2 regions of the Priestia sp. 10L35 genome follow, and region 2 is predicted to be linked to the other one. Evidence: riboswitches for the same ligand, from Rfam matches in the RefSeq annotation. Region 2 holds a riboswitch; the other holds the start of a gene.
The links. Region 2 has a riboswitch for cobalamin ahead of AC1DEF_RS06705 ((2Fe-2S) ferredoxin domain-containing protein). Riboswitches for the same ligand answer to the same signal wherever they lie in the genome.
Positions count from the first base shown of each region.

Region 1: another riboswitch for cobalamin. It lies ahead of AC1DEF_RS00085 (ribonucleoside-diphosphate reductase subunit alpha); the one in region 2 lies ahead of AC1DEF_RS06705 ((2Fe-2S) ferredoxin domain-containing protein).

Region 1 is NZ_JBFTKA010000001.1:16,976-21,084, reverse strand. It holds gene AC1DEF_RS00090 (ribonucleotide-diphosphate reductase subunit beta) at 1-137, opposite strand, end outside; gene AC1DEF_RS00085 (ribonucleoside-diphosphate reductase subunit alpha) at 154-2,397, opposite strand; cobalamin riboswitch at 2,531-2,716, opposite strand; gene menC (o-succinylbenzoate synthase) at 2,997-4,100, opposite strand; gene AC1DEF_RS00075 (o-succinylbenzoate--CoA ligase) at 4,104-4,109, opposite strand, start outside.
Region 2 is NZ_JBFTKA010000002.1:153,969-158,077, reverse strand. It holds gene AC1DEF_RS06715 (sirohydrochlorin chelatase) at 1-669, opposite strand, end outside; gene cobJ (precorrin-3B C(17)-methyltransferase) at 688-2,310, opposite strand; gene AC1DEF_RS06705 ((2Fe-2S) ferredoxin domain-containing protein) at 2,324-2,704, opposite strand; cobalamin riboswitch at 2,806-2,985, opposite strand; cobalamin riboswitch at 3,104-3,282, opposite strand; gene AC1DEF_RS06700 (hypothetical protein) at 3,429-3,587, opposite strand; gene AC1DEF_RS06695 (hypothetical protein) at 3,781-3,909, opposite strand; gene AC1DEF_RS06690 (M42 family metallopeptidase) at 3,938-4,109, opposite strand, start outside.

The sequences.
Region 1 (4,109 bases), on a different contig from region 2:
CGTTTGTATTTAGGGAACGCCCATGAAAATCGGACGTCATCCCAGTTTAGAATATTTGAGCTCTTGCCGTTAATGATTCCTGTCGAACGGTTCGGAGCTGTTTCGTTCATTAATTCTCGTTTTAACATGCTTGTCATCAATTATTCACTCCTTTTAACTATGACAGCTTTCACATTCTTCAATGACTTCACTTGATGTTGAACGTACGTAGTAGGTCGTTTTTAACTTTTCTTTCCATGCCGTCATATGAAGATCCAGCAGCTCTTTTGCTCGGATATCATTTTGCACATATAAGTTGAATGAAATGGATTGATCAATATGACGCTGGCGCTTGGCGTTTTGCTTAATGCTCCAGTGCTGATCAATTAAATAAACGGACTTATAATACCAGTTTGTTGCTGGTGATAAATCTGGTGCCGTCACCGGGATTTTATAGTTTTTCTTTTCCTCTGAATAAAACTTACGGAAAATCGGATCAATACTTGCAGTAGAACCCGCGATAATAGATGTTGATGAATTAGGTGCTACAGCCATTAAGTAGCCATTTCTTATCCCATTGCTTTGAACATCGTTACGCAGTTCACTCCACGCTTCGCTTGTGTATTTACGTGTTTCAAAATAAGCGCCTGACTCAAAATCTGAGCCTTTAAATAATGGATATGCACCTTTTTCTTTAGCTAAGTTCATGCTTGCCTGTACGGTTAAGTAAGCAATTTGCTCGTACAATTCATCGCAATATGCTACCGCTTCATCTGTTTCCCATGCTATTTTCTTTAAGGCAAGCAGATGGTTCCAACCAAATGTGCCAAGTCCTACTGCGCGGTACTTTTGGTTTGTTAGTTTTGCTTGAAGTACTGGCAAATCATTTAACTCAATAACGTTATCAAGCATGCGTACTTGAATTGGAATTAAACGTTCAAGCACATCTTCAGTTACGGCTCTCGCTAAGTTGATAGAAGAAAGATTACATACAACAAAATCGCCCGGATTCTTTGTAATAATAATTTTTCCGTCTTCCGTAATTTCCTCTGTTACGACCGTTGTGCTTTGGTTTTGCGTAATTTCTGTACATAAGTTGCTGCAGTAGATCATGCCCTCGTGGCGGTTTTGATTAGCTCGGTTAACCGTATCACGATAAAACATATAAGGCGTTCCGGTTTCAAGCTGGGAAAGCATAATGCGCTTGAAGATTTCAATAGCAGGTACTGTTTCTCTTGAAAGCTGTTCATTATTTACACACTCAGCGTAACGAGTGCGGAACGAACCGCTGCCTTCTTCTTCATCATAAAAATCTTCTAACGAGTAGCCCATCAGCGTACGAACTTCGTGAGGATCGAATAAGTGCCAGTCTTCACGTGCCTCTACTTTTTCCATAAACAAATCTGGCAAACATACGCCAGTGAATAAATCATGCGTGCGCTGACGTTCGTCACCATTGTTCAAACGCGCGTCTAAGAATGAAAAGATGTCTTTGTGCCATACGTCTAAATATACGGCAATAGCTCCTTGTCGTTGACCTAGCTGATCGACACTTACAGCCGTATTATTTAGCTGTTTCATCCATGGAATTGTTCCTGATGATACGCCTTTAAAGCCTTTTATATCACTTCCTCGGCTTCTAATATGACCAAGGTAGACACCAATTCCGCCTCCATTTTTACTAAGCGTGGCCAAATCTGTATTGCTATCATAAATACCGCGTAAGCTGTCATCAATCGTATCAATAAAGCAGCTAGATAGCTGTCCGTAGCTCTTTCCTGCGTTTGAAAGTGTTGGTGTGGCAACCGTCATATATAGACTAGAAAGCGCCCAATACGCTTCTTTTACTAATGCTGTTCGATTTTCTTTCTTTTCTTGAGACATCAGCGTCATAGCAATGATAAGAAAACGTTCTTGCGGTAATTCGTATACGCGCTTATCATGTGATGTCGCTAAGTAGCGATCTGCTAATGTCAACAATCCAATGTATGTAAATAAACGATCGCGTTCAGGAATAATGACTGAAGCAATTTCATTAATTTCTTCTTCTGTATATGTTTTTAATAGCTGCTTATTATAAATGCCGATTTTTGTTAGTTCTTGAATAAGCTGATAAAACGAACCGTACTTCTCTTTTTTATCGTAACCTCGGTTGTCCGCTGCTTTTCGATATAGTTCGTTTAAGTAGACGTCTGCCGCTACGTACGTCCAATCGGGTTCTTCCATTGAAATACGCTCTAAGGCTGCCAAAATTAGGACGTTTGCAACCTTTTCGTCCGTCATATTTTCCTTTACTGTAACAGTTTGAATAACCTTTTCCTCATAAAAAGAAAAATCAAGCTGCGTAAATTCTTTTTTTAAACGTTCAATATATGCAGTTAATTCATGTAGAATTGTAGGCTTTAATGTATTCACCATAAATATGGCTCCTCTCTTCACTTCAAAATAAAAAATCGCTCACCGTACCTCGGTGAGCGAATAGAACGAAGATAGAAGAAGACACTAAGTCTTTTCTCAATCCTCGCTCTACCCTCTCACCTCCCGAAGAAGATAAAACGACATAAAAAAGGCAGGTCTCCTGACTTATGCTTCTTTTTACTTTAAGGCCTTCCCATGATGTTTACTCACAGTGGATTTCCTTATTTCATCAGCATTCACAGTTGCGGGGACAGCTTTGGATTTTCACCAAATTCCCTTTTAAGTCTTTTTATCAGACACCTTTTTCACTGGAAAACACAAAATATAGTATTTTATTATGGATTTCAAAACAACATATTGTGTTATGTTATAAACACATTATATAGGACAACTTAGAAAACTATCAACCTATTTTCAAAAATAATTTTGTTTTTTACGATAAAACTCTTCGACTTTTTTCATCAAACTATTCCATCATAACATGTTTTGACACGCTTGATGGAACAATGTGCTCTTTTTAAAAAATTTGTCCTATTTTTCTACTAAACATTGACAACCTCAATAAAAAAAACCGTTTTTCATCAAAAAACGGTTGTTAATTATTTGTATTCTTTTTCAAATGCTGTGATTGTTTTGATAAACTTTTTATCAATATCGTATCCTATCCCCGGTTTTCCCTTCACCTTTATTACTCCGGCTTCTACCTCTACTTCGGGCTTAATAATATCTTTTTCCCAATAGCGAGACGACGCAGAAATATCACCTGGTATCGTGAAAGAAGGCAGTGTGGCAAGGGCAAGGTTATGAGCTCGTGAAATCCCTGCTTCTAACATTCCTCCAACCCAAAGTTTTACACCATGCTGGGCGCATAAATTATGAATTTGCTTTGCTACGGACATTCCGCCAACTCGCCCGATTTTCACATTGATAATCTTACAGCTTTCTTGTTCGATTGCATGACGTGCATCTTCATAGCTCACAATACTTTCATCTAAGCAAATTGGCGTCTTTATTTGCTTTTGTAACAATCGATGATCAAGGATATCATCAGAACTTAACGGCTGTTCGATCATCATTAAATTCAATTCATCTAGTTTCTTCAATGAATCACTATCGCTTAACGTATAGGCCGAATTGGCATCAGCCATAAGAGGAATGCTTGGAAATTCATCTCGAATTTGTTTCAGTAGCTCATAGTCAGCACCCGGCTTAATTTTCACTTTAAAGCGCTTATAGCCATCTTTCATGTAAGTCTTTATTTGTTCTTTCATTACAGAAATGTCATTTAAGCCAACTACCACTCCAGCTTCTACAGCAGGCCTTACTCCGCCAATTACTTCAGATAACGGCTTATTTTGCCGCTTTGCATACAAATCCCATACAGCACAGTCCAAAGCTGCTTTAGCCATGTTATTTCGCTTTAGAGGTTTGAATAGCTTTTGAACATCCTCTGGTTTTTGAAGCTGCTGATGAAGAAGCGAGGGAATTAAAAAATCGTCTAACATATGAAAACACGTCTGAATCGTTTCTTCCGTATACCAAGGAGATGAAAAAGCAACGACTTCTCCCCACCCCGTAAATCCTTTTTCATCTTCTACTTCAAGCAAAATAAATTCTCGATCCTGCACTGTACCATAGCTTGTTGAAAAAGGAGAAAGAAGCTTCATGTCAATTTTATAAAGATGTACTTTTTTTATAATCATCAATTAGCT
Region 2 (4,109 bases):
CTCAATGTTTTCATGCTGCATTTTATACTGCTTCACCATTTCTTCTAATCGCTTAATTAATACTCCTGTAAATAAGAAATACGGGAGAATAACCACTTTTTTAGCGCCCAATTTCAAACATCGCTCCACGCCTTCATCAATCAGTGGAGCGGTCACGCCCATAAAAGAAGTTTCAACGATTTTATAGTTTGTTTTTTCCCAAAGAAGGCGCGTAATTTTATATAAATCACTGTTTGCATCAGGATCACTTCCTCCTCGCCCTAAGACGATAACAGCCGTGTCTTCAGCTGGAGTTTCCAAATTCTCTCCTGATTCTTGTAATCTCGTTTTTAAAATTTCAAGGGCTTCTTCATGAACGCCAATGGGACGTCCGTATACGAAGTTTACGTGTGGATATTTTTCCTTAGCTTCATCTATAGCCGCCGGAATATGTATTTTAGAGTGGCCAGCAGGCAAAAGCATAATTGGAATTACAACTACATCTTTTGCTCCTTTTGCCACACATGTATCAATGCCTTGACTTACATTTGGGCGCTCAAATTCTAGAAAACACGTTTCTATTAAGATAGATGCGTCCCAATCATGCTTCATAGTCGAAATAAATTCGCGAATTTGATCGTTCCCTTCAGGATCTCTGCTTCCATGACCGACAAATAAAACTGATTTCATATAATGCCCTCCCATTTTTTAATCTCCACACGGAGCTGGTTCTACTTTTATTTTTGGTGTTATATCTTGATAGTCGAATCCATAAACGTTCTTCACACGCTTAAAGAATTTATGAAATCGCTCATTAGGATGACCTTTTTCTTTATATTCATGGACAATGTTCTCCACTATTTCAACAATGTCATCGGGTGCTATGCCTTCCGCCACAATTTGACCTGAATGCGCATTTCGTCCAACCGTTTTAGCTCCTAAAAATAAATCAAACGCACCTTTTCTATAGACAATGCCGATATCTTCTTGAACTGCGCCATAACAGGCCATACCGCATCCATTAATACCAAGCTTCAGCTCTTTTGGCATGTCCCTTCCCCCGAGGCGTTTTTGTAATTCTTCCGTATGTGGAATAGCATCGCTTTTTTCTCCATCACAAAAATCACACGCTTTAATTGTGAACACGTCTCCGACCGGAGATAGTAAAAAGGAAGCTGCTTGGAGCTTTTTAATAATCACATCTGGCTGGGCTGTTGGAATTTGCAGTTTGATTTGATGGTCAGGTGTATACTCCATCGTACCTTTTTCACCAACAACTTCTGCTAGTGTGGTCATTTGAACAGGCGTGAATTTCTTATTTGCAAGTCCTGGGCTAACCGCCACTTCGAAAATTGACTCTATTGGCTGATGTACGACCGCAGAAGTGGTTTCACCTAAAATTGCTTGAAGCGCTTCTTCTGCAAGAGCTCGTGAAGTTGCTGTTTCTTCTGATTTGGTCTGAACTGCTTCAATTGCTGAAGCTGTTTGCTCTACAGTCTCTTCTTGATCGAGAGCCCATGGTTCTGCTTCTTTTCGAAGTCGCTGATGCGGTCTTAGCGGCTGCTCCGTTTGGTTGAGGGTATATTTCCGCTGATACCCGCGCGGTGTAATCATTAAATCGTCGTAAAAGAACGTAGATGAATTTCCGACAACAACGGTAGTCAGCATGCCTATTTCGTGGTTTAACATGTCTTTTAAGTTAGTCATTACGACTTCTTCACGGTCACGATAAGCGCTTTTCACAAGACCAACAGGCGTATCAGGAGAACGGTACTTTAATAGAATCCTTTGCGCTTCAACAATTTGTCTTGTTCGTCTTCCGCTTTTTGGGTTGTAAAAAGCCACTACAAAATCTGCTTGTGCAGCTGCTTCAATTCTTTTTTCGATTAGCTCCCAAGGCGTAAGGTGGTCACTTAAACTAATCGTACAAGCATCGTGCATCACGGGCGCTCCAAGGAGAGATGCGCATGAATTGATAGCCGAAATGCCAGGAATTACTTCCAGCTCTACGCCCGTTTCTTTTTTCCAGCCTTTTTCAATCAACACTTCATACACAAGGCCTGCCATTCCGTATACTCCTGCATCTCCGCTCGAAATGACAGCTACGGTTTTTCCTGCTTCAGCTTGCTTTACAGCTTCCTGTGCACGGCTTACTTCTTCGGTCATTCCCGTACTAATAATTTGCTGATTCGTTAACAGTCCTTGAATTAATTCCACATAGGTTTTGTAACCGATGATCATATCACTTTCTTGAATGGCTTCTCTTGCTCGCTGTGTAATATGTTCAAAGCTTCCCGGCCCAAATCCAATAACTAACAGTTTACCTTTCATGCTAGCTCCTCCTTTATGCGTTACTCTTTACTTTGTCAATTCCCTCTATGGAGTCACTGTTTTCCGGAGAAACGAAACCATTTTGATCATATTCATAAATAAGCGATTCCTTTATACTGCAGCCTCCTGCTAAATGCTCTTCGACAATCCGGTGAGCCACGGTTTCAGTGACCTGCTTGTACCAATCTCCTGAAGGATAGACGATAGCTACAGGAGCATCTTTGCATCGTCCGTTACAGCGCGTACGCGTTGTATGAACCGTTTCATCCAAATCCAGTTCCGTCACTTTATTTCGAATAGCTTGTGTGGCTTCTTCTCCACCTTTTCTCATACAGCTGCTTCCATTACAAATCAATACGTGATGTTTTGTTCCGTTTAAGTTCCACGTCGTCACACTCATTCGCTCCTTTACTAAAAAAAGCGCCTCTATCAATGATAGAGGCGCAGAAAATTCAAACTAAGTTTTTGCACTTCCACCTATATCCCGTAGGGTAAGCTTCGCATTAGAAAAAGGCTGGTTTCCTGACTTCGATTCATCACTTGATTGCGCCTTCCCAAATACAGTGGCATATGCAATCAGCTCCTCTTCACAGTGGCGGGTACCGCGCTGGCTTCACACCAGACTTCCCATTTAACGCAATGTGAACATTGCGCACCTTTTTTGCACGATATGTAGTTTTTCGATACGAGAAAAACCCGCTTCGCTAATATGCGAGCGGGTAAAACGTCAGAATAAGAGTGTACACGAATGCCACTTTAAGCCAACGTTTCCCTTCCCGCTCCCCGGAGAAATAGAAACTTCACAATAAAGACAGGTCTCCTGACTTGTGTATCATTCTACTTGAGAACCTTCCCGTGATTTTTTCACAGTGGTTATACTCGTTCGTCCACACTTACAGTTGCGGGGGCAGTACTGGTCTTTCACCAGTTTCCCTATTAAGCCTTCTTGGCATCTTTACTGTTGCTGTTTGATATATATGAACCTTTTAAACTATCAGAATAATAGAAGTAACTACCATATCATAGCGTACATTTTTTTTTATTTCAACTCTATTCTTTTCGGAAGATACAAGCACCTATAAAAAAACAAGAGCATAAAGTCAGCTCTTGTTTTTTCATTATATAGCTACTAATGTTAAATGAGGATCATTATAATACACCACTTCTGAAAGAACTTTACAGCCATTTGTTTTGGCAAAAGCTTCTCTCGCCTGCTTTTCAGTTTCAAATTCAAACATTTTCATTTCTTTTCCAGCATATACCGTCAGTACCCACATGAAAAGATTCGCCTCCGATTATTGTAGTGATCGCTATATCCACATTATGCCGAAACCATTTCCTTTTGAAAACCCATTCTACAAAACTTGTCACAAGAAACTTTTAAAAATTTAAAAACATTTTAACTTCTGTAAATGAACAAAATGTACAAAAGGTTTAAGCAATATTATACCTCTTTAAAAAGGTGCTTTTTTAATCAACTGTTGCTTCACCAGTAAAAAATATATAGTATTTATTAAAAAAAGAAGCCGGACAGCCGGCTTCTTTTTTAGGAAAGGAAAGTACAGACATCACAATCACGTCCCGCTCTTTATTTTGCATAAAAATACACTAATTAAATATTGCTTTCTTAAAGCAGAACCATGTTCGATTGCACATAGTGATAAAGAAGCTTATACGTATGGTTTAATGAATCTTGATGCGTTCTCTCAAACGCATGAGAAGAATCAATTCCTGGACCAATTAAGCCGTGTACGATATCGTGTCCGGCACGAATAGCAGCAGAAGCATCTGATCCGTAA